One region of the Arthrobacter sp. S2(2024) genome, then DNA from elsewhere that is predicted to be linked to it. Evidence: riboswitches for the same ligand, from Rfam matches in the RefSeq annotation. Region 1 holds a riboswitch; each other region holds the start of a gene.
The links. Region 1 has a riboswitch for S-adenosylmethionine ahead of VLA65_RS18105 (DUF1737 domain-containing protein). Riboswitches for the same ligand answer to the same signal wherever they lie in the genome.
Positions count from the first base shown of each region.

Region 2: another riboswitch for S-adenosylmethionine. It lies ahead of metX (homoserine O-acetyltransferase MetX); the one in region 1 lies ahead of VLA65_RS18105 (DUF1737 domain-containing protein).
Region 3: another riboswitch for S-adenosylmethionine. It lies ahead of VLA65_RS04635 (aminotransferase class V-fold PLP-dependent enzyme); the one in region 1 lies ahead of VLA65_RS18105 (DUF1737 domain-containing protein).
Region 4: another riboswitch for S-adenosylmethionine. It lies ahead of VLA65_RS02155 (hypothetical protein); the one in region 1 lies ahead of VLA65_RS18105 (DUF1737 domain-containing protein).

Region 1 is NZ_JAYKZI010000012.1:47,105-53,030, forward strand. Features, by position in the region: gene VLA65_RS18090 (ornithine cyclodeaminase) at 1-676, opposite strand, end outside; gene VLA65_RS18095 (Lrp/AsnC family transcriptional regulator) at 836-1,267, opposite strand; gene VLA65_RS18100 (hypothetical protein) at 1,323-1,682, shown strand; SAM riboswitch class IV at 1,754-1,866, shown strand; gene VLA65_RS18105 (DUF1737 domain-containing protein) at 1,877-2,134, shown strand; gene VLA65_RS18110 (rhodanese-like domain-containing protein) at 2,131-2,541, shown strand; gene VLA65_RS18115 (O-succinylhomoserine sulfhydrylase) at 2,542-3,750, shown strand; gene VLA65_RS18120 (glutamate--cysteine ligase 2) at 3,747-5,015, opposite strand; gene VLA65_RS18125 (endonuclease domain-containing protein) at 5,239-5,926, shown strand, end outside.
Region 2 is NZ_JAYKZI010000001.1:17,027-22,952, forward strand. Features, by position in the region: gene VLA65_RS00080 (SGNH/GDSL hydrolase family protein) at 1-654, shown strand, start outside; gene VLA65_RS00085 (hypothetical protein) at 720-1,112, shown strand; gene metX (homoserine O-acetyltransferase MetX) at 1,114-2,235, opposite strand; SAM riboswitch class IV at 2,249-2,364, opposite strand; gene VLA65_RS00095 (S8 family peptidase) at 2,580-4,937, shown strand; gene VLA65_RS00100 (bifunctional o-acetylhomoserine/o-acetylserine sulfhydrylase) at 4,998-5,926, opposite strand, start outside.
Region 3 is NZ_JAYKZI010000002.1:202,419-208,344, reverse strand. Features, by position in the region: gene VLA65_RS04640 (class I SAM-dependent methyltransferase) at 1-292, opposite strand, end outside; gene VLA65_RS04635 (aminotransferase class V-fold PLP-dependent enzyme) at 344-1,756, opposite strand; SAM riboswitch class IV at 1,792-1,904, opposite strand; gene hisN (histidinol-phosphatase) at 2,065-2,877, opposite strand; gene rsgA (ribosome small subunit-dependent GTPase A) at 2,937-4,052, opposite strand; gene aroA (3-phosphoshikimate 1-carboxyvinyltransferase) at 4,055-5,449, opposite strand; gene VLA65_RS04615 (DoxX family protein) at 5,456-5,926, opposite strand, start outside.
Region 4 is NZ_JAYKZI010000001.1:472,504-478,429, forward strand. Features, by position in the region: gene VLA65_RS02140 (ammonium transporter) at 1-893, opposite strand, end outside; gene VLA65_RS02145 (helix-turn-helix domain-containing protein) at 1,164-1,739, opposite strand; gene VLA65_RS02150 (sodium:solute symporter) at 2,043-3,575, shown strand; SAM riboswitch class IV at 3,657-3,776, shown strand; gene VLA65_RS02155 (hypothetical protein) at 3,791-4,111, shown strand; gene VLA65_RS02160 (hypothetical protein) at 4,136-4,324, opposite strand; gene VLA65_RS02165 (VIT1/CCC1 transporter family protein) at 4,592-5,776, shown strand; gene VLA65_RS02170 (matrixin family metalloprotease) at 5,824-5,926, shown strand, end outside.

The DNA of each region.
Region 1 (5,926 bases):
CTCCGATCGCGTTGATGTGGACTCCGGGCGAAACCTGGTCTGCTGTCAGGATCGTGGCATTGGCCTTGTCCGCCGTGCATGTGGTGACGACGTCGGCGCCCTCCACTGCATGGGCCGCCGAGTCTGCGATGGTGATGTCGAAGCCGAGGGGAGCCATGTTCCGGACGAACTTCTCCATCGCTGCCGGGTCCGTGTCCCAGATCCTCACACTGTTTATACCCAGGGCCGCCCGGAAGGCCAGCGCCTGAAACTCCGATTGGGTTCCGGTTCCGATCATCGCCATGATCCGGGCATCGGGGCGCGCGAGCTTCTTAGCGACCATGCCGGACGTGGCCGCCGTCCGCAACGCTGTCAGCACTGTCATCTCCGCAAGGAACGTCGGGTAGCCGTTGTGGACGTCGGACAGGACACCGAAAGCTGTCACGGTCTGGAAGCCGCGCGCGGGATTCGAGGGGTGTCCGTTTACATACTTGAAGCCGTAGGTTTCCTGGTCGCTGGTGGGCATCAGCTCGATGACGCCAAATGGCGTGTGACTTGCCACCCGCGGAGTCTTGTCAAAAGATTCCCACCGCCGGAAGTCGTCTTCCAGGTACTGCATCATCTCCGAGATGATGGTCTCCGGGCCCCGTCCGGCCGTCCAACGAACCATATTGCGGACATCGACAAAGCGCGTCATGTGCGCTCCTTTCCCTCATAAGCACTGTTGCTACGAGGCTACGGAGCGGCGATATGCATCCACAATTGCCAAAGTACGTACTTTTCATTGAAAACATGCACAAAATGATGACTGCTTATGCACACAATGATCAACGGCAGGCGTCCGTCATAAAAGCGACTATCGCAGGACGGAACTGAGCAGCAGGCTCGTCTCGCTATTGACGATCCCCTCGATCCCGCGGATCCTGCCCAACACCTGGTCAAAGTCGCTGAGGCTTTCCGTGCGCAACTCGGCCACGAGATCCCAACCGCCGTTCGTGGTGTGTAGCGCCCAAATCTCGGGAAGTCCGCGGAGTTGGCGAATGACCTTGTCCGCCGACCTTCCCTCCACGGCAATGAGCGCAATGGCCCGGATCGCAAGTGGATCCACCTCGTCGCGCACCCTCGCGGTGAAGCCAACGATGGTCCCCGAGGAGACAAGACGCTCAAGCCGGCTATTCACGGTGGCCCTGGCGACGCCCAGCTTGCGCGCAAGGCTCGCCACGGAGGCCCTGCCGTCCTCCCGGAGAGCGGAGAGGAGCTGGCGGTCAAGGTCGGTGAGTGCTGCCATAAAGATAAACGTATCGCCCATTCCCCAAGCGGGCCTGAGTCCGTAGGGTATCGACATGAGCATCTACATCAGCCCCGACTCTGCTGCATGGTCCCTGACGGCCATGGCGACTGGTGCGTCAGCGGGATCAATCGATGATGCAAATGGCATGTCCAACCTGGTGAAGGAAATCTACGAGACAGAAGGTTTCGAAGCCTTGTCGGGTGTGGTTTTTGCCTTGGCTCATCACAACAGCCTCTCGCTGCATGCACTCGCCACAGCCACCGGGATATCCGTCCACGAACTGCTGGAAATCCGGAAGCATCAAGGTTCCACTTTTCATCACTCCCCTACGGCAGTAGCGTCGCGGTTCGACGCCATTCCACCCCGGATCCAGGCGAGCCTGGAACCGCTGCCCAATGAAACCGAGTCCTAGGACCCCCGGTTACGGAACATGACGTCGGCCGGTGATGCAGGCCGCCGTCGTGGATGTTATTTTTCTTCTTGAGTAATGAGCACCAGCGCGAAGCCCTGACTTGCTGGTCGGCAACCCTCTCTCCGGCGGGGTGCCTCAGGTGACTACTCGGCGTATCGACACTTTCGAACTGCAAGCGTGACTGAGGAGCACCAATGCCTGAACCCACCGAAGAAAAACTCTCGTACCGTCTCATCACGGGCCCTGACACCAAGGAATTCTGCGAGCGGATCTCCACCGCCCTCGCGGAGGGATACGTGTTGCACGGCAGCCCGGCCGCGACCTTCAACGGCACGGACGTAATCGTGGCACAGGCCATCGTCCTGCCCGCGGCAATCGCGAGCGCGGATGCCGCCGTTGCCAATGCGGTGGATCAGCTTGATGAAGAGTTCGACGGCGAGGGCCACGCATGAGCTACGCAGGCGACCTCAGCCCGCACGACGCCTGGGCCAAGCTCGAGCAGGGCGCCATCCTGGTGGACGTCCGCACCGAAGGCGAGTGGGCACACATCGGGATCCCGGACACCAAAGCCACCGAGAACGATCCCCTGTTCATCCAGTGGAACCTGGCCGGAGGCATCCCCAACACCCGTTTCATCGAAGAGTTGACGCAGCAGGCCCCGGAGGCGGACGGCACCGAACTGGTTTTCCTCTGCCGCTCCGGACAGCGCTCCATCGCCGCCGCGATTGCCGCCACCCAGGCCGGCTACACCTCCTACAACGTCCTCGAGGGCTTTGAGGGCGAGCCGGACCGCTACGGCGAGCGAACCGTGAACGGCTGGAAAAACCGTGGACTTCCGACGAACCTGGGGAACATCTAAGTGACTTTCAACCCTGACGCCGCCAGCTGGAGCCCTGACACCCAGGCCGTCCGCGGCGGTCTTGACCGTACCAACTTCCAGGAAACGTCCGAGGCCGTCTTCCTGAACTCCGGCTTCGTCTACGAGTCCGCCGCAGCCGCCGAGCGAGCATTTACGGGCGAGGACGAACGCTTCGTCTACTCCCGTTACGGCAACCCCTCCGTAGCTACCTTCCAGGAGCGCCTCCGCCTGCTCGAAGGCACCGAAGCGTGCTTCGCGACGGCGTCGGGCATGTCCGCTGTCTTCACCGCCCTCGGTGCGTTGCTTGCTGCCGGTGACCGCGTAGTTGCCGCCCGCTCGCTCTTCGGCTCCTGTTTCGTCATCCTCAATGAGATCCTGCCGCGCTGGGGCGTCGAGACCGTCTTCGTCGACGGGCCTGACTTGGACCAGTGGCGTGCCGCTCTGTCCGAGCCGACAACGGCAGTGTTCTTCGAGTCGCCGTCGAACCCCATGCAGGAAATCGTGGACATCGCCGCGGTGAGCGAGCTGGCCCACGCAGCCGGCGCCACCGTCGTTGTCGACAACGTCTTCGCCACTCCCCTCCTGCAGCGCTGCGGCGATCTCGGAGCAGACGTGATTGTCTACTCGGGCACCAAGCACATCGACGGCCAGGGCCGGGTCCTCGGCGGAGCGATCCTGGGCACCAAGGAGTTCATCGACGGTCCCGTCAAGCAGCTCATGCGGCACACCGGTCCGTCGCTTTCCGCGTTCAACGCCTGGGTCCTGACCAAGGGCCTGGAGACGATGGCGCTGCGTGTCAACCACTCCTCGGCGTCTGCGTTGCGGATCGCCGAATGGCTCGAGGAACAGCCGGCCATCAGCTGGGTCAAGTACCCGCTGCTGAAGTCGCACCCGCAGTTCGAGCTCGCCGCAAAGCAAATGAAGGCCGGCGGAACTGTGCTCACCTTCGAGCTGCTCCCCTCCGCGGGGCGATCGGCGAAGGAGGCCGCTTTCGCGCTGCTGGACGGGCTCGCCGTCATCGACATCTCGAACAACCTCGGCGACTCCAAGTCCCTCATCACCCATCCCGCTACCACCACGCACCGTGCCATGGGTCCGGAAGGCCGCGCGGCAATTGGCCTGAGCGACGGCGTCGTGCGGCTTTCGGTGGGGCTGGAGGATGTGGACGATCTCATCGGGGACCTCGAGCGGGCCCTCAAGCAGGTCTAGCCGGGCGCTTCGCGCCAGTCCTGGCGCACCCAGGTGAGGACGGGTTGCGGCTTGGTGTCACTCTCGTCTCTCTCTGAGCGCATCGTGATCTGGACGGCGTGCTCGACGACGGCGGCCAGCCCGGCGGCGTCGGGCGCGCTCCCGTTGCTCTCGCTCCAGCGCCCGGCAACACCACGCTGTTCGATGGCGCCGTTGCCACGGCTCAAGATGGCTGCCACGCCGGTTTGGACCAAGTCGAATTCACCCTGTTCGGCGAGCACGGGTTCCAAGTATTCCACCAACGACCAGACGACGTCGGCGGCGGGCTCCGGGCGAAAGGTTCCGAAGTCCAGCAGTTCGGTACGCAGTCCGAAGTTGCTTGCTTGCCAGGACGCCATCCGCAAAAGCGCAGTGGGCACGGCAGCGGGCTCTATTCCGGCATGGTATTCACGAACAGAAGTCTCAACGAGTGCCCTGACGAGCACCGCGATGAGCGCCGCATCCTCGGCCCGGAGGCAGACATCGGCCACCCGGACCTCCACCGTGGGAACGTGCCGGGACAGCCTGGCGTCGAAGTAGACCATCCCCTCGTCCAGCAGCACTCCCGTTTCGATGAGCCTCCGGACAACCCGTCGGTAAGCAGCCAGGGACCCGAAGATGGCTGACGGCCCCGACGAAGGCCAGCGGTTCCACGCCTGCGTCCGGTAGCTCTCAAAACCCGTGGCCAGGCCACGCCAGTAGGGAGAATTGGCGCTCATCGCCGTGAAGACCGCGAGCTTGTCCCGGATGCGGTCCAAGACCATCACGCCTTCCTCGGGGGACTCGATCGATGTGTGCACGTGGAATCCGCACGTGAGCTGTTCGTGCGCCGTGATACCGAACCGTTCGAGCATGATGGCGTACCGGGGATCCGGAGTGGTGTGCAACGCGGCATCCACGGGCGATGTGGCCAACGCGGCGATCCGAGCGCCGTGGCGCCGAGCGGCATGGCTGGCGAGGCCGCGCCCCCTGCGGATCTGGTGCAGGAGCTCGGCGTAGCTGCGGCATGGGCGGGTCTGGGTTTCGATCTGCTCAAGTTTGAGCTCGTGGCTTAGGCCGGTATCGGGACCGTCGATCTCCTCGAGGGTGGGTCCGGGTTCGGTGCCATCCTGGGCGGCGTGGGCAGCGTCATCGTGGGCGGCGCCGTCGTGGGCGGGGGCCGAGAGGAGCGCGTCGGCAAGCGCGAGCGGCTCGCCGGTCACGGGATCGACGATCAGCAACTCCTCTTCCACACCAAAAGTGCGCACGGATCAATTGTGCGCCATGGCAGCCTTGCGGAGACAGACCGGGATTTTACGGGCCGCCCGAGGGATTCTGCTGGATCACTCCGACAGGACCGGGGGACAGCCTCTATTTTCCGGGCATTAGCGATAAGCCACCCCCGGGTGATCCAGCAGAATGTCCGCCAACTCATCCACATACGGCACATTCCCTGGGGCGTCAGCCGCAATTCCATGGATAGCTGGATCCATGGATGCTTTGGAATTCCTTGCCACGGTGGGTGGGGTCGCGCGCGTGGGCCTACTGCGCGCCAGCGGCTATACGCCCTCAGCCATCCGCAAGTTGGCTTCCGCCGGGGCACACCAACCACGAAAAGGCGTGTGGGCCCTCCCGTCAGCGGATCAGGAATACCTCACGGCGATCCTCAATAACGGGCATGTCACCTGCGCGAGCGCAGCTTTACGCTACGGCCTGTGGATCAAGGACAAGCCCATGCGCGTGCACCTGGCTACGCGGCACTGCCGGGGCCGGGGCTTCGTCCGGCATGGCGGCCTACGCCTATCTCGGGAGAATGCCGTCCCCTTGGCATCCGTCGAGGACACTGTGATTCACGCATTGGTCTGCTTGCCAGAGGTCGATGCCATTTCGATTGCGCAGTCTGCCATACAGCAGTTCGGCATCCCGCGGGGCCTGCTCGAAAGCGAGATCTCCGCCAACTACTACGGAAACGCCAGGAGGCTTCTCGCCAAGGCAGACGGCCTGTCCGAATCCGTACCGGAGATCAGCGCCCGCCTGCTGTTCGAATCAGAAGGCCTGACATTCCGTCGCCAAGTCAAAATCCGCGGCGTGGGACGTGTGGACTTTCTCATTGGACGGTGGCTCATCGTTGAAGTCAACGGCTACGCCTTCCACAGCTCGCGGGAGGCTTGGAGGAAAG
Region 2 (5,926 bases), on a different contig from region 1:
TTCGCCTACGCCAACCTGGCCATCCGCGGGCGGTTGCTCCAGCAGATCCTCGACGAACAACTTGGCCCGTGCATGGACCTCAAGCCGGACCTCGTGAGCATCTCCGCAGGCGGCAACGACCTCATCCGTCCCGGCGGCGATCCCGACGCCTTGGCCGAGAAACTCGATGCCGCAGTGCAGACCCTGAGTTCCGACGGCGCCACCGTGGTTCTCTTCAACGGTCCGGACACCGCGTCATCGGTCCTCGGCCGGATCCGCGGCAAAGTGGCCATCTACAACGAAAACCTCCGCACGGTGGCCGCCCGCCACGATGCCGTGATCGCCGATATGTGGTCCCTGCGGCAACTCTCCAACTCCCAGATGTGGGACGAAGACCGCCTGCACTTCTCGCCGCTCGGCCATCACACCGTCGCGGCGATGGTCCTCGATTCGCTCAACGTGCCGCACAACCTCGAGCCGCTGTTCCCCAAGCCACTCCCCCAGCGGAGTTGGCGCGAGGCCCGCTCGGGCGACCTCGTATGGGCACGGGAGTATTTTGTCCCGTGGGTCATCCGTCGGATCCGGCACCGCTCCTCCGGCGACGGCATCCTGCCGAAACGCCCGACGCCGGGACCCGTCTTCGGTCCTGCCGACACCATCCTGCCCCGGAGCTGAACCGGACCCCTGTGGGTCACAGGAAGCGGGGCTAAGCTGGTGAAAGACTAGGGAGGCCCTCCACCGTGAACAATGTGATCTTCTGGATCATCGTCTGCTCCTGGCTGATTCCCATGGGGATCCGCATGTACAACCGATCGCGCCAGCGCAGGCTCCGGGACTTCCCTCCGCAGGATTACCCCGGGCAGCCCTATCCTCCACAGCACTACCCCGTCGGATACCCGGAGCAACCCCCGGTCATCTTCCCGGCTGAGCCGCAACCCCCGGTGGGAATGCCCGCACCTCAGGCCGCTCCGCCGTCGTCGGCTACTCCGCAAGCGAACAGCGCGCCCCAGCCGGACAGCGCGCCGCAAGGCTACCGGGCACGGAAACTGGCCGAACTCGACCAGGAGTACAGCGACGGGAAAATTGCCATGGAGGACTACATGAAGCTCCGCCAGGAGATCATGAACGGCTGATTCAGCCGAAGAACGCCTCCCGCAGCTGGGGGCCGAGCTGGCCGATCTCGGTGAGGAAACCGTCGTGCCCGATGGGCGCCTCGATCACATGAACGGGGACTTCTCCGGGCAAGGCCTTGGCCAGCTCGTGCGATTGTTCCGGGAAATAGAGCCGGTCCGAGTCCACCGAGGCAACGAAGAACTTCGCCGTGGCCACGGACAACGCGTCCTCCAACGAGCCCCGGCCGCGAGTGATGTCGTGGCTCATGAGCGCCTCGGTGATGGCGATGTAGCTGTTGGCGTCGAAGCGCTGGACCAGCTTGCGTCCCTGGTGGTCGAGGTAGCTCTCCACCTGGTAGCGGCCACGGTCCCCTAAGGCCGCAGCCTGTAGGGGTGCCTCGCCGCCTTGGGCGTTCCTGCCGAAGCGGAAGTCCAGTTCATCCGCCGAACGGTAGGTGATGTGGGCGATCCGCCGAGCGAGGGCCAGCCCCGCCTCGGGCGCTGCCTGGCCATAGTAGTCGCCGCCCTTGAAGTCGGCGTCCTGCCGGATGGCGAGCGTCTGGGCCTGCGCGAACGCAATCTGTTCGGCAGTGCTGTACGCCCCGATCGAAATCACGGCACATCGCTTGACGCGGTCCGGATAGCTGATGGCCCATTCCAGTGCGCGGGCACCGCCCATGGACCCGCCCACCACGGTGTGCCAGCTGTGGATCCCCAAGGCGTCGGCCAGCCGGGCTTCGGCTACAGTGCTGTCCCGCAGGGTGACGAGCGGGAAGCGGGAGCCCCACGGCTTGCCGTCGGGAGCGCTCGACGACGGCCCGGTGCTGCCGTAGCAGCCTCCCACGATGTTGACGGAGACCACGAAGTAGCGGTCCGTGTCGATGGTGGCGCCGGGACCAACGAGTTGCTCCCACCAGCCTTCTTCGTCGCTCTCGCCACGGGCCACATGGGTGCTGCCGGTCAGTGCATGCTCCACGAGGACGGCGTTGGAAGCGTCGGCGTTGAGCCGGCCCCAGGTCTCGTACGCAAGGACGACCTCAGGGAGGAAACCCCCGGCCTCCAGTTCGAGCCCTCCTACGGAAACATACTTGAGGGTTCCGTCCTGGGTACCTGAAAGGGGTATGGCTGTTGCAGCAATTGTCATTCGTCGACACCTCACATCGCGCTTGCCCGCCGCCAACACAGCGAAGGGCCAGGTCTTCACCCGGGGCACCCCGCCGCGAAAGGAGGGTTGCCGGCCAGCAAGCCGGGGCTGTCGCTGGCACTCATGACCTATGGGAAGAGTCTAGGAAAACCGGACCCCTTCTGACGAAGATTATGACAGCTTTGTGACACTTGGCCGCGTTTTGTTCACGAAGCCGGGGTTGTGGATGTCTGAAATTGAAGAGACGGGTGATGCCTGTGTGACTGGAGATAGAATTGGGCGCAGCAGTCTGCATCCTTCGGATGTCTCCGCCGCCACTGTGCGTCACAGGAAGATTGAAGCTCGTGAAAAAGCCATCCGGCGTCGTTCCAATAGCCCTGTTCTTGCTGGTATCAGGTTTCACCGTGGGAGTGCCGCTGCCGGCGCACGCCGACACGACTCCGGCAGCAGGCGAAGACAGATACGTGGTCCACTACGCCGAAGGCACCGACGTTGACGGGAAGACCGCGGAGCTGCGCTCGCAGGGAGTCTCGGTGGACAAGACGTTCACGCATGCCGTGAAGGCCGCGGTCGTCACGGCGACGCCAGCGAAGGCCGCTGCGTTGGCGAAGTCGAGCCACGTGGCATCGGTCGAGCGGGACACCCCGGTACGGATTTCGGACACCCAAGCGCCGGCACCCTGGAACCTCGACCGGACCGATCAGCGCACCCTCCCTTTGTCCGGGAGCTACACCCCGCCTTCGAGCGGCGCCGGGGTTCAGGTCTACATTGTGGACAACGGGGTGCTTGGCACCCATGTGGACTTCGGCGGTCGGGTGACCGCGGGGTGGAGTGCCTTCTCGGGGCAGCCCGCCAATGCCCCCTGCACCGATCCGGCAATGCCCGACGCCGGCCACGGGACGCACGTAGCAGGCATCACGGCCGGCAGCACCTACGGCATGGCCAAGTCGGCAACCATCGTGCCGGTGCGGGTCCTTGGTTGCGACGGTACGGGATACTCCTCCGACGTCATAGCCGGCCTCGATTGGATGGTCCAGCAGCACCAGCCCGGCCAACCCGCCGTCGCCAACCTCAGCCTCTCCGGACCTGCGAACCAGAGCCTGGACGACGCTGTCCAGGGCGCGATCAATAGCGGCATTACCGTCACCTTGGCGGCCGGCAATTCCAGCACGGACGCGTGCACGCTGTCCCCCAGCCGCGTGGCTGCCGCGATCACGGTGGCCGCGAGCGACAGCTTCGACCGGCAGGCATCGTTCTCCAACTACGGTCCCTGCGTCGACCTGTACGCACCAGGAGTCCAGATCACCTCGGATTGGCAGACGTCAAATACCGCAACGGCTGTCCTGAATGGAACCTCGATGGCCTCTCCGCATGCGGCAGGAGCGGCCGCGATGCTCCTCGCCATGCATCCCTCGTGGAGCCCCGCGCAGGTCTCGGCAACGTTGACCGTCGGCGCAACAGCCGGAATAGTCCAGTCGACCGGAAACTGCATGCCTAACCGGCTGCTGTACGTCAGCCCGTCGCTCTTTTCGCCGTCGCAAGACCCGTTGGGCGGATTTGCGGCTACAACCCCCTGCAGGCAGCTTGACACGCGGGACGGGACCGGTGGCGTCAACGGGCCGGTCGCCCCCGGACAGACGATCAGCGTCAAGGTTGCGGGACGCGGCGGCCTCCCGGCGACCGGAGTTTCCGCTGTCGCAATGAACATCACGGTGGCCAACCCGACGTCGAACGGCTTCATCACCGCGTACGCCGGCGGAACAAATCGTCCGGCGACCTCGAACCTGAATTTTGCCCCAGGGCAGATCGTCCCGAATTTCGCGATCACGCCGGTGGGGTCCGATGGCACGATTTCCTTCACGAACAGCTCCAACGGCACGGTCCAGCTCATCGCCGACATCACCGGTTACTCCCTCACGCCTGGCGCGTCGCCCGCTCCCGGGACGTTCTCCGCCCAGGCCCCGTTCCGGCAGTTGGATACCCGTGACGGCACCGGTGGCGTCGGCGGACCCGTTGCCCCCGGACAGACCATCAACGTCAAAGTCACAGGCCGCGGCGGTATTCCCTCTTCCGGTGTTTCCGCCGTCGCGATGAACATCACGGTGGCCAATCCCTCGTCGTTCGGCTTCATCACCGCCTACGCTGGAGGGACTCCGCGACCGAACGCCTCGAACGTGAACTACGCGGCGGGACAGATCGTTCCGAATTTCGCCATTACGCCGGTCGCTCCCGACGGGACGATTTCATTCACGAACACCTCCGGCGGAACCGTCCAGATCATCGCCGATACCTCGGGCTATTACCTTGCGGGCACACCGTCAACCGCCGGGGCGTTTTCCGCGCAGGCCCCGTTCCGCCAATTGGATACCCGTAACGGCACCGGCGGGATCAACGGACCTGTTGCCCCCGGACAGACCATCAACGTCAAGGTCGCGGGACAGGGTGGCATTCCAGCGTCCGGTGTTTCCGCTGTCGCGATGAACATCACCGTGGCCAACCCGACGTCGTTCGGGTTCATCACCGCCTACGCCGGAGGAAGCCCGCAGCCGAGCACCTCGAACGTGAACTACGCGACGGGACAGATCATCCCGAACTTCGCCATTACGCCCGTTGCTCCGGACGGTACGATTTCCTTCACCAACAACTCCAACGGCACAGTGCAGCTCATAGCCGACACTTCCGGGTACTACATCGCGGGCTAACCGCGAGATGGGGCGCCCACCGGAGTGGGCGACCCATCACGGAACGAACCGGCGGCTGGCCTAGCTGCCCTTGGCCGCCCGGAATCCTGACTCGAGGTCCGCGAGGATGTCGTCGATGTGCTCGATCCCGACGGACAGCCGCACCAGTCCCGGGCTCACGCCGGCCACGGCCTGCTGTTCAGCCGTCAGCTGGCTGTGCGTCGTGGACGCGGGGTGGATGACCAGGGAACGGACGTCGCCGATGTTTGCCACATGGGAATGCAGCTCCAGGGCGTCCACGAAGCGCTTGCCGGCGTCGATCCCGCCCCGGATGGTGAAGGACACCACGGCGCCGGTTCCCCGTGGCCCGTACTTCCGTCCTCGTTCGAACCACGGGCTGGATGGCAGCCCCGCATACGCGACCGATTCGACGTCGTCGCGCCCTTCGAGCCATTGCGCCACTTTGGTGGCGTTGTCCACGTGGCGTTCCACCCGCAGGCTGAGGGTTTCGATTCCTTGGGAGATCAGGAAAGCGTTGAACGGTGAAACTGCCGAGCCGAGGTCGCGCAAAAGCTGGACCCGGGCCTTGAGGATGTAGGAGAGGTTCGCGCCGAGGGCACCGTCCTTGCCGAGGTCGCGGGCATAGACCAGGCCGTTGTAGCTCGGGTCCGGGGTGTTGAAGTTGGGGAACCGCTCGGGGTCCTTGCCGAAATCGAAGTTGCCGGAGTCCACGATGACACCGGCAATGGCGGATCCGTGCCCGCCCAGGTATTTGGTGGCCGAATGCACCACGATGTCAGCGCCCCACTCGATGGGCCGGATCAGGTAGGGCGTGGCGAGGGTGTTGTCCACGACGAGCGGGACTCCAGCCTCGTGCGCGGCGCGGGAGACGCCTTCGATGTCCAAAACGTCCTGGCGGGGGTTGGAGACGACTTCGGCGAAGAACAGCTTGGTGTTTGGCTGCACGGCCTCGCGCCAGTGGTCGAGGTTGTCCGGGTCCTCGACGAAGG
Region 3 (5,926 bases), on a different contig from region 1:
TCACTTGTGGATACGTTTTGCGCAGTTGCGTGAGCATGTCCGTGGAGGGGTCCACTGCGGACACCGCCAGCCCGCGCTCGACGAGGAGCGATGTGAACTTTCCGGTGCCCGCGCCGATGTCTGCCGCGTCCCGCGCGCCTTCCGGCAGCAGCCAGTCAGCTGAATCCGCGGGGTATCCGGGCCGGACACGGTCATAGTGCTCTCCGCCGTCCTGGAAACTCTGACCGAGTTCAAGGCGCCGTTCCTCATAGAGCTTGGGGCCGGCTGACGTGCCTTTGGGTCGCGGGGCCACGCGGAAACTCCTTCGTAGGACAGGAAAAAATACCCTACGAATCTACCGCAATCAGTCGGTGCTGCACGGAGCTGCGCCCGCGGTCCCGGGAGTGTTGGGAGCCCATTCCGGGTAGCTGCGGTGATCGTTCGCGGGCACCCAACGGCCGGCGTCCACCACGTAGTCCCAACCGAGGCCATTGCTCTTGAGCGCCTGGATGCCCGCGATGAGCCGGGTGGCGTCTTCCAAACGCGACCCTACGCCGAAACTGGCCCGGAGGGATCCGGAGGGAAGGCCGAGGCGCTTGAGCAGCGGGTGGGCGCAGAAGCGCCCGTCGCGCAGGCCAATGCCGTGCTCGGCCGCGAGATAGGCCGCCACAAGTCCGGCGTCGTAGCCCTGGAGCGAGAAGTTCACGACGCCGATGGTGTCCTCGGGATCCGTGTCGCTGAAGATCTGGTGCACGGTCACGCCGTCGATTTCCTTGAGGCCTTCGACCAGGTGTGAGCGGATGGCGGCCTCGTGGGCGTGCCATTCGTCGTGGTCGAGGCTGGCGATGACTTGTGTGGCCCGGGCGAGGGTGGCCGCACCGAGAACGTTCGGCGAGCCGCCTTCGTGCCTGGCCGGTCCCGTGGCCCAGCTGACGGAATCGAGGCGCGCCTCCCGGACGGCGCCGCCTCCTGCCAGATGCGGCGTGCCGGCGTCGAGCCAGTCGGGACGGCCCACCAGGACACCCGCGCCGAACGGTGCATAAAGCTTGTGCCCCGAGAAAACCAAGTAGTCGACATCCGCGGCGGCGATGTTGATGCGGCGATGCGGGGCAAGTTGCGCCGCGTCCACCACAATCCGCGCCCCGAATTCGTGGGCCAAGGCAGCTAGTTCCTTGATGGGCAGGATTTCGCCGGTCACATTCGACGCGCCGGTGACAGCCAGGAGGCTGACGCCACCATGGGAGAGGGCTGTGCGGACATTGGCTACGGTCTCCGACAAGGTTTCCGCGGCAACAATGCTTCGGTGGGGGACGCCTTGCCACGGCAGCAGGTTTGCGTGGTGCTCGATGTCCAGGTAAAGGACTTCGTCGGTGTGCTTGCCGTCTGTGACCGGCAAGCAGCCGGCCAGGAGATTGAGGGAATCGGTGGTGTTGCGCGTGAAAATGACGGAATCGTCCGGCCGTCCGCCAACAAAGTCACGGACGATGTTGCGGGCGTTTTCGTAGACGGAGGTGCTGATTTGGGAGGCGTAGCCTGCGCCGCGGTGCACACTCGCGTAGTACGGCAGGATCTCGTTGAGGTACGCGGAAACAACCGTCAGGGCAGGTGCGGATGCGCCGTAGTCAAGGTTGGCGTAGCGGATGTGGCCGCCCTGGATCAGGGGTGCCTGCAACTCCGCGCCGGTGACCGCGGCCAGCGGGCGGGATGCCCGAGGCAGCTGCTGTGCGGTTTCGTGGTGCTGCGAAAGAGCCGTGGAAGTAATTGTGGCTGTGCTCATGGGACCTCACTCAAGAGGGACCCCTGCGTGCAGGGGGTCCGCGCTTGCCGCATCCGTTCCGGACCGGCCGGGTCGTCACCCGGGGCACCCCGCCGCGATGGAGGGTTGCCGGCCAGCAAACCGGGGTTTCGCGCTGGCACTCGTGACCTGTAAAGAGAGTAGGACACCGGCGAGGCGGGTTCCAATGTGACCGCGATTGTTAAGCGGATTGTTACACCGCCCGAAAAATGTGCCTTCAGCCGAAGAAAAAGCAGCGGACGCCCCCAAAAGGGGACGTCCGCCGTCGTTTATTCAGTGAACAGGAGGGGCTACAGAAGGTCGTCGAGTTCGGGGTTGAGCCTCTTGAGGACCTCGGAGTGCAGGATCGAGTTAGTGGCGACGGCGTTTCCCCCGAAGGGGCCGTCCGCGCCATCCAGGGATGTGAAGCGTCCGCCTGCCTCGGTCACGATCGGCACTAGGGCGGCCATGTCGTAGACCTGGAGTTCGGGTTCGGCCGCGATGTCCACGGCACCCTCGGCAACGAGGCAGTAGGACCAGAAATCGCCGTACGCACGGCTGCGCCAGACATCGTTCTCGAGGCCCAGGAAGTTGTCCAGCTTCCCGTGCTGCTTCCACTCGGAAAGCTCGGAGTAGGAAAGCGAGGCGTCTTCGAGCCGGGACACGTTGGAAACTTTCAACCGGGTGGCGGCGGCCAGCGACCGGCCCATGTAGGCGCCGGAGCCCTTGGCCGCCCACCAACGCTTGCCGAGCGCCGGAGCGCTCACGAGCCCCACTACTACTTCGCCCTCGTCCACGAGGGCGATGAGCGTAGCCCAGACGGGTACGCCGCGCACGAAGTTCTTGGTCCCATCGATGGGATCGATGATCCAACGCCTCGAGCCGTGGCCCGTGCTGCCGAATTCTTCGCCGAGGACGGCGTCGCGGGGCCGGGAGCGGGAGAGCTGCCCACGGATTGCTTCCTCGGCGGCTTTGTCGGCATCGGTGACTGGGCTCAGGTCGGGTTTGGTCTCCACCTGGAGGTCCAGCGCCTTGAACCGCTCCATTGTCAGGGAATCGACGGAATCGGCCAGCACATGGGCCAGCCGCAGGTCGTCGTTGTAGCTCGAATCGGGTTGGGTCATGGTTCCAAACTACCGTCTATTCGCCGGTGAGCCGGGGAGGTAGGACGGCATGCGCTGAGTTAGTTGACCGTACCCAGTTCCTTGGCCTCTTGGGCTTCCATGCGCGGGTCCGCACCAAGGAGCCTGCGGAGCGATGCGAGGCGGGCGGGGCCGGCCTCGCCCGCGTGGCCTTCGGCGACCCAGGAATCCAGCCCGCATCGAACGGCGGAGGCATCGTGCTTGCAACCCCGCTCGCACCTTTCCGTCCCCGGTTCCAGGTCCGGGAAGGCGTGCAGGATGCGGTCCGGGTTCACGTGGGCGAGGCCGAAAGAACGGATGCCGGGCGTATCGATGATCCAGCTTCCGCCAGGGGCGTCGCTGAGCTTCAGTGCGAGGGCAGAGGACGAGGTGTGGCGTCCGCGCCCCGTCACGGCGTTGACCCCGCCTGTGGCGCGCTCGGCCCCGGTGAGGGCGTTCACCATAGTGGACTTCCCGACGCCGGAATGGCCCAGGAGGACGGTGACCTTGCCGTCGAGGTAGTCCCGCAACTGGCCGACGGCGTCACTGTCGAGGCGGGCGGACAGGCCGTCGTCGGAGCGGGCGTCGATTCCGGAGGCGCCGGCGTCGGCCGTCCGGCTGATGATGATCGGGAAACCGAGGCTCACATAGTTGGCGAGTAGTTCCGTCGGATCCTTGACATCTGCTTTGGTGACGAGCAGCAGCGGCTCGATTCCGGCGTCGTACGCTGCCACCAAGGCGCGGTCGATGAATCCGGTGCGTGGTTCCGGATTGGCTGCCGCAACCACCACCACGAGCTGGTCGGCGTTGGCGACGACGGCTCGCTCGATCGGATCCGTGTCATCGGCACTTCGCCGCAGGAGGGTCTTTCGCTCCTCGACGCGCACGAGGCGGGCGAGGGTGTCCGGTGCTCCGGACACATCGCCGACGAGCGCCACGAAGTCTCCGGGAACCACAGGGGAGCGACGGAGCTCCCGGGCGCGGGCCGCGATGACGATGCGCTCGTTGTCCGAGCTTTCGCCCACGATCGCGGTGTAGCGCCCGCGGTCGACTGTGATGATACGCCCGATCACGGCGTCGTCGTGGCTGGGGCGGTCCTTCGTACGGGGTCGTGTGCCCTTCTTGTTGGGGCGGATCCGGACATCGGACTCATCCCAGGAGCGTGCGTCGCGAGCCATCGTCAGTTGCTTGTCTCCATTGAAACGGTGTCCGCGGCAGCTGCGCCGGCAGTGAGCATCGACGCCCAGATGTGCGGGAATTCCGGCATGGTCTTTGACGTCGTTGCGATGTCTTCAACCTGGACACCCTCGACGGCGAGCCCCAGGATGGCGCCCGCAGTAGCCATGCGGTGGTCGGCGTAGCTGTGCACGACGCCGGCGTGCAGCGCTGCGGGCCGGATCACCAGGCCGTCGCTGGTTTCCTCGGCGTCGCCGCCGAGCCGGTTGATCTCGGCGACCAGCGCGGCCAGCCTGTCCGTTTCGTGTCCCCGCAAATGCGCGATGCCGGTGAGCCGGGAAGGACCGGTTGCCAGGGCGCACAATGCCGCTACGGTAGGAGCGAGTTCGCTGGTTTCGTCGAAATCCGCTCCCAGGATTTCCGGTCCGCCGGTGACCGTCAGTGTGCCGTTGTCCAGCGTGACGGTTGCACCCATGGTGGCGAGGATGTCCCGCCAAAGGTCCCCGACTTGCGTGGTGTTGGCCGGCCAGTTGGGGATGCGGATGGTTCCCTTCGTGGCCAACGCCGCGGCGAGGAAGGGACCCGCGTTGGAAAGGTCCTGCTCGATCCTCTCGTCGAACGCCTGAATGGTGCCGGGGGCGACCCGCCAATGGTTCGGCACGGAGTCATCCACCTGCACTCCGACGCCGCGCAGGACCGAGACGGTCATGTTGATGTGGTCGAGGCTCGGCACGGGCTTGCCGACATGCTCGAGGTGAAGGCCCTCATCGAACCGGGCGCCGACCAGCAACAGGGCGGAGACGAACTGCGACGAAGCGCTTGCGTCGATCACCAAGTGGCCGCCGCGGACAGAGCCTGTGCCGGAAACCTTGAACGGGAGGGAGTTCGCTGTATGCCCGTCGAGGCCGCTGACTTCCACTCCGAGTGTCCGGAGGGCTTCGATGATGGTGCCCATGGGACGTTGGCGTGCGTGGGGGTCGCCGTCGAACACCGAAGCGCCGTTGCGGAGGGCCGCGAGCGGCGGCACAAAGCGCATGACCGTGCCGGCCAGGCCACAGTCGATGGCGGTCTCCGACGCCGTGGCCGCGGGATCGATGGGGGTGACTTCAAGGTCCGGGCCGTAGTGTCCATCGCCGGGAACTTCGGTGATGGTGGCGCCAAGCTGGCGCAAGGCCTCGACCATCAAGGCGGAATCCCGCGAATGCAAGGGTGCCCGCAGCCTGCTTGGGCCGTTGGCCAAGGCCGCCAGGACCAGATAACGGTTGGTCAGCGACTTCGAGCCGGGAACCGTGACCGTGGCATCCACAGGGTGGCTGGCGAAGGGTGCCGGCCACAGGGGGAGTGCGGGCGGCGTGGCGCTTCCTGAATCGTCGGTCTGCGTGGCGGGGGATCCTGGCATGCTTCCTTATGCTCCAACTGCGTTGTCTACGGCCTTGCGGACGGCACGGTCTGTCTTCTTGAACTGCTTGCCCGTGGCCTTCTTGGCGTCCATGGCGAGGTGTTCGGCACGCCATGCGAGGCTTGGTTTGCCCGCGGTGTCGACGGCGGCGAGGAAAACGCCACCCGTCAGCGAAATGTTCTTGAGCAACTGGGCGCGGCGGGCGAGCCGGCCTTCCTTGGTGCTGATGTCGGCAGAACGCCACTCGACAAAAGTGTTCAGGACCGAGATGCCGGCAAGCACGCTTGCCGAGAACCGGGAGCATTTGCCGAGTGCCAGCAAGGCGCCGGCGCCCACTTGCGCACCGCCGATGACCCTCGCCAGCGTCTTCTCGTCCGCCGGGAAAGGCAGTGACTCGGAAGCGCGGCGGAGCAGCGGAGAGAGCTGCTTGGCAGTGTCATCCGCGTTCTTGAGCTTGTCCAGCCCTGCGACGACAAA
Region 4 (5,926 bases), on a different contig from region 1:
GGGGTGACCGCAACCAAGCCGGCGACCGCGCCGGATGCGGCACCAAGGGACGTCGCGTGGCCGTCGCGCAGCCTTTCGACAAGCAGCCAACCGAGGAGCGCCGCGCTTGTGGCCAAGAGGGTATTCGTCCAGGCGAGCGCGGCAATTCCATCAGCGGCCAGTTCCGAACCGGCGTTGAATCCGAACCACCCGAACCACAACAGGCCTGCCCCGAGCATCACGAAGGGGAGGTTGTGCGGCCGGATGTTGGGGTCTTTCATGAATCCGAGCCGCTTGCCGAGCACTACCGCAAGCATCAGCCCTGCCATGCCGGCGTTCATGTGGACGACGGTGCCACCGGCAAAGTCGAGGGCCGAGATCTTGCTGCCGATGATCCCTGTGGATCCGAAGAGGCCGCCGCCCCAGACCCAGTGGGCAATAGGAGCGTAGACAATGGTGACCCAGAGGCCGGCAAACAGCAGCCAGGGGCCAAACCTGACCCGTTCGGCCACCGCGCCACTGATCAGTGCCACCGTGATGATGGCGAAGGTGGCTTGGAACCCTATGAAGACCATGTCCGGCAACCCCGGGGCTTTCCCGCCGATGACGCTGGCCAGTCCGCTGAGTCCGAAGTTCGCGAAGGGATCTCCGATGAATCCGCCAAGGGTATCCGGGCCGAACGCGAGTCCGTAGCCCCACAGGGCCCAGACCACCGCGACAACGCCGATGGCGCCAAAGCTCATCATCATGATGTTGAGGACGGACTTCATCCTGACCAGGCCGCCGTAGAAAAACGCCAAACCTGGCGTCATGAGAAGGACGAGGGCGGAAGCTGCAAGCATCCAGGCTGTTGCGCCTGGATCGAGGGTCTGGGGGTTCACATCCAGCCCTACGCTGAAGAATACTGGGTTCATTTCGGGAGCCTTCCTGCATATACGGCGCTCCATGGCGCCCGCACGGCGAGACCATTTTTAAAACGAACAGGTCCTGGTACCCCACGGGATACCGACCTTGACGAGTTGCCTTGACTCGAAGGTACAGTCGCCCTGTTTCAGCAGTCGGCACGGATCATTTCAGGCACGTAACACCGAAGGCCCCAGGGTTAAATCCCGGAGTCAGTCATGTTTCAGGCGTGTTACGCCGCGTGTCGGCCACATGCGGTCCCGTATCGCAAAGTGCTGGCGTCAGCGGCTGGCTGCCGGCACCAGGATCCAGAGCACTTCAACGGGCTCGTCGGTTGGATTGACCCAGGTGTGCGGCTCGCGGCCCGGGAAGGACAGCGTGTCCCCCTCTTCGAGTTCGTACTCCTCGTTGGTGAGGATCAATTTGATGCGGCCCTTGACCACGTGCAGGACGTCGACGTCGCAATCGACGGCGTAAAGCTCGGCTTCTCCCCGGCCGCGGGGTTCGATGGAAGCCTGTAGGATCTGCAGCCGTCGTTCCGACCGGGCGGTCAGGAGCCGCTCCACGATTCCCTGGCCGCCAAGCGAAATCCGCGGCCCATCGTCGCGCCGCGTCAGGTGCGTCTCAGGTGCGGCGAAAAGATCGCCGATGGAGACTGAAAGAACTTGGCAAAGCGTCACAAGGGAAGCGACCGACGGCGATGTCAGGTCACGTTCCACCCGGCTCAGGAACCCTTTGGTCAGGCCGGTGGCGTCGGCAACCTGCTCGATGGTGAGCCGCTGCGATTGGCGGGCGGCACGGATTCTGGAACCGATGGCAACGGGGACATTGCTCGGTTCAACGGGGAGAGCCTTCATTCACGAACCTTTCAGGCCGTTTCTGCGGCCCTGTCATTGCAGCAATAGTAGCCGGATCGCCCGCGCGGCAGGGCCTTTGGCAAGCTGGAGGAGCGCCGATGAGTCCGCTGGGCGAGACAGCACCTTGACTGTTACTCGCATCACTACGTAACCTCATAGGCAACAAGTGTTGTTTGTGAGGCATACATCACAGACTACTCTCCCCAATCACCAGCGCAGAGACCTTCCGCAACCCGCAACGAAACCCAGCGGACCGGCGTCGGAATCCCCAAGGGCTCTGCGCATCACTTTCAGGAGCCAACCGTGGACTCTTCGTTCATCAATATTGCGATCGTGGTGGTGTATTTGCTCGCCATGCTGGCCTTCGGCTGGTGGGGCAAGTCGCGCACCAAGAACAACAGCGACTTCCTCGTGGCAGGACGCCGCCTCGGTCCGATGCTCTACACCGGCACCATGGCCGCAGTCGTCCTCGGCGGCGCATCGACGGTTGGCGGCGTCGGCCTCGGCTACAAGTTCGGCGTCTCCGGCATGTGGCTGGTTGTCGCGATCGGTTCGGGCGTGCTCCTCCTGAGCCTGCTTTTCGCCGGCACCATCCAGCGGCTGAAGATCTACACGGTCTCCCAGATGCTGAGCCTGCGTTACGGACAGCGCGCCACACAGACTTCCGGCATCGTCATGCTCGCCTACACCCTGATGTTGTGCGCCACGTCCACGGGCGCCTACGCCACCATCTTCGTTGTCCTCTTCGGCTGGGAGCGCTGGCTCGCCATCGCCGTCGGCGGCGCAATCGTCCTGGTCTACTCAACGATCGGCGGCATGTGGTCCATCACCCTCGCCGACCAGGTGCAGTTCATCATCAAGACCGTGGGCATCTTCTTCCTCATGCTCCCGTTCGTCCTGAACGCCGCAGGCGGCTTCGATGGCATCCGTGCCCGCGTTGACGCCAGCTTCTTCCAGTTGGACGGCATCGGGGCACAAACCATCATCACGTACTTCGTGGTCTACACCCTGGGCCTGCTGATCGGCCAGGACATCTGGCAGCGCGTCTTCACCGCCAAGACTCCCAAGGTGGCCCGTTGGGGCGGTGCCACCGCGGGTATCTACTGCGTCCTGTACGGCGTCGCCGGCGCATTGATCGGCCTTGCCGCCCGCGTGGCACTGCCCAACATCGACGTGAAGGCCCTCGGCAAGGACGTCGTCTACGCCGAGGTTGCCACGCACATCCTGCCGATCGGCATCGGCGGCCTCGTGATGGCCGCAGCAGTCGCGGCCATGATGTCCACGGCTTCCGGAGCCCTCATCGCCGCGGCCACCGTTGCCCGCGCCGACGTGGTCCCGTTCGTGGCCAGCTGGTTCGGCAAGACCATCAACACCGACGACACCGAGAACCCCGAGCACGACGTCAAGGCCAACCGCTACTGGGTCCTCGGACTGGGCATCGTGGCCGTGTTGATATCCATGGCGGCGCAAGACGTCGTGGTCGCCCTGACCATCGCCTACGACATCCTGGTGGGCGGCCTGCTGGTTGCCATCCTGGGTGGCCTGGTCTGGAAGCGGGGCACCGGTATTGCCGCGGCCTGGTCCATGGCCGTGGGGTCCGTACTGACCCTGGCCCTGCTGATCGCCTATGCCACGGGAATCATCCCCAGCGAAGACGGCGTCTACGCCAACGATCCCATCTATTGGGGCCTCGGAGCCTCGTTGCTGGTGTACGTTGTGGTCTCGCTGCTGACGCCTCCCACGGAGCCCCAGGTCCGCGAAGCATGGGACCGTCGCGTCGCCGGAGGAGTCACCGAGGAACTCCCGTTGGAGGCCCACCCGGTGGCCAGCCACTAAGTTTCACTGAGTCAAGTACGACGGCGGCGCCGCACCTTTTTCCGGGGTGCGGCGCCGCCGTCGCATGTACAGTAGGAAGAGCTTCAAGAGATGCGGCGCCAAGCTCCGACTTGCCACACGCCAACCCCATGTTCACGGGTGGTTCGGATGAAGAAGCGGCCCGGCTCGGACCAGAGACAACCGAACGGGCAAGAGCAACTCCACAGGAGAAGGCCATGCCTTTCGAAAACGGCGCCACCGCCATAGCCGACCGCACCACCCAGCCCAGCACCCTCTTGTCGCCCCGCCCCCGCCGGGTGGACGAATTCGTCCGGGTGATTCCCGGCGTCGACCTCTCCCAAGGCTCCGTCACGTTCGTCGTGGACGGAAACCTGGAACGCTATTGGCACCATGAGCCGCGGCTCATCACCCAAGCCCTTTCAAAAGCGGTCCAGCCCGCCCGCTGGTTCCCCGCCACACGGAAACTCACCCTGACGGTGGCGGCAACCGGGCACCGGGCAGGCGTGCAGAGGCACTTCATCCTGAGCGCGTTTTAGCTCCGGGGTTTAGCGAGCCCGGGGCTATTCGAACTCTTCGTCCTCGCGGTGTTCCTCTGCGTCGAGCGGAACCACCCGTTCGTCGTCGTCGAGGACCTCGGATTGTTCCTCCCAGTCCTCGTCCACCTCAAGGTCTTCGCTGTAGTCGTAGGCGGGATCGGCCTCGACCGTGGGACGGTCGGGGTGGCGGGCGTGGGTTTCGGTGCTGTCCATGGTGCAACCTCCGTTCGACGTGCCGCTGAGCCCATCGCACAGGCACATGAGGCAGCCGGTCACCACGCTACCCCGCCAATTCGTGGACCCTGTCCATCCATCCCAGCACTGCCCCCAGCCGCGGTCAAGGCCTCCCGGGAGCCTCCCGTTTTTGAGGCGCGCCTAAAACGTCCAGTGAGGATTGCCAGCCGAAAAACCGCGGAAATTGGCGATAGAGTGGAGCCGCAATGAGGCGATGAAGCCCGCCCCAGCAACCCAGGAGTCCCGGTGCACCCGCACGCAGATCCACAGAACCCGACAGATCCAGACAACACGCATCCCGACAATCCCTCGGACCAAAGCAGTCCATCGCAAGACGAAGCGGCCCCCAAGACTCCCCCGTCGTCGGACATCAAGCGCTGGCGTCAGTACTTGGCGGACGAGCGGGCCGAGGCCGCCGTGTACCGCCAACTGGCGCAGCGCCGCGACGGCGAGGAACGCGAAATCCTGTTGGCACTCGCAGAGGCCGAGGGCCGCCACGAGGCACACTGGCTCAAGCTCCTCGGGGAACATGCCGGCATGCCGAAGGCGGCCTCGATCCGAAGCCAAATGCTCGGCTTCCTCGCCCGGAACTTTGGATCAGTGTTCGTGCTGGCCCTCGCCCAAAGGGCTGAAGGCCGCTCGCCTTACGCGAAGGATCCAGCAGCGACCCGCGCCATGGCGGCTGACGAACAGATCCACGAGGAAGTAGTCCGCGGCCTGGCGACGCGCGGCCGCAACAGGTTGTCCGGCACTTTCCGCGCGGCCGTATTCGGCGCCAACGACGGCCTTGTCAGCAACCTTTCACTCGTGATGGGCATGGCGGCCACCGGCGTCCCCGCCACTGTGGTCCTGTTCAGCGGCATCGCCGGCCTGCTGGCAGGCGCGCTGTCCATGGGTGCCGGCGAATATGTCTCTGTCCGCTCGCAGCTCGAGCTCCTCAAGGCCACCCGCCCTACCCAGGCCACGCTGACCGCAGCCCCGGCCCTGGACATCGAGCACAACGAGCTGGTCCTCGTGTATCTGGCCCGGGGCATGTCCCGCGAAGCCGCCGAACACCGGGCCGCTGAACGCATGGGCGTCTACAGCTGCGATTGCGATCCCAGCCTCTCCCTGCACCCCGAAGTGGAAGAAACCGTCAATGAGCACGAGGCCGTGGGCTCCGCTTGGGGCGCCGCGATCTCGAGCTTCTGCTTCTTCGCTTCGGGCGCCATTGTGCCCATCCTGCCGTTCATCTTCGGCATGACCGGCTTCGCGGCGCTTGCTGTGGCCGGTACGCTGGTGGGCATCGCGCTTCTGTCGACCGGCGCCGTCGTCGGCTTGTTGTCCGGAACCTCGCCGCTGACCCGCGGCCTCCGGCAGCTCGCCATCGGTCTCGGCGCGGCCGCGGCCACGTATGGGCTGGGCTTCGTCTTCGGCGCTGTCATCGGTTAGTACCGCCGGCCCGCTGGGGTGCCCGGTACAGGGATTTGGGGGAAGACTTGCATTCAAACTACGGGTACGACGGCGGCCCGCCGCCCAAGCGCCCCAGCACCGCGCTCGCGCTGTTCCGAAATTTGATGCTGGTGGCGGTGGTCGCTGCCG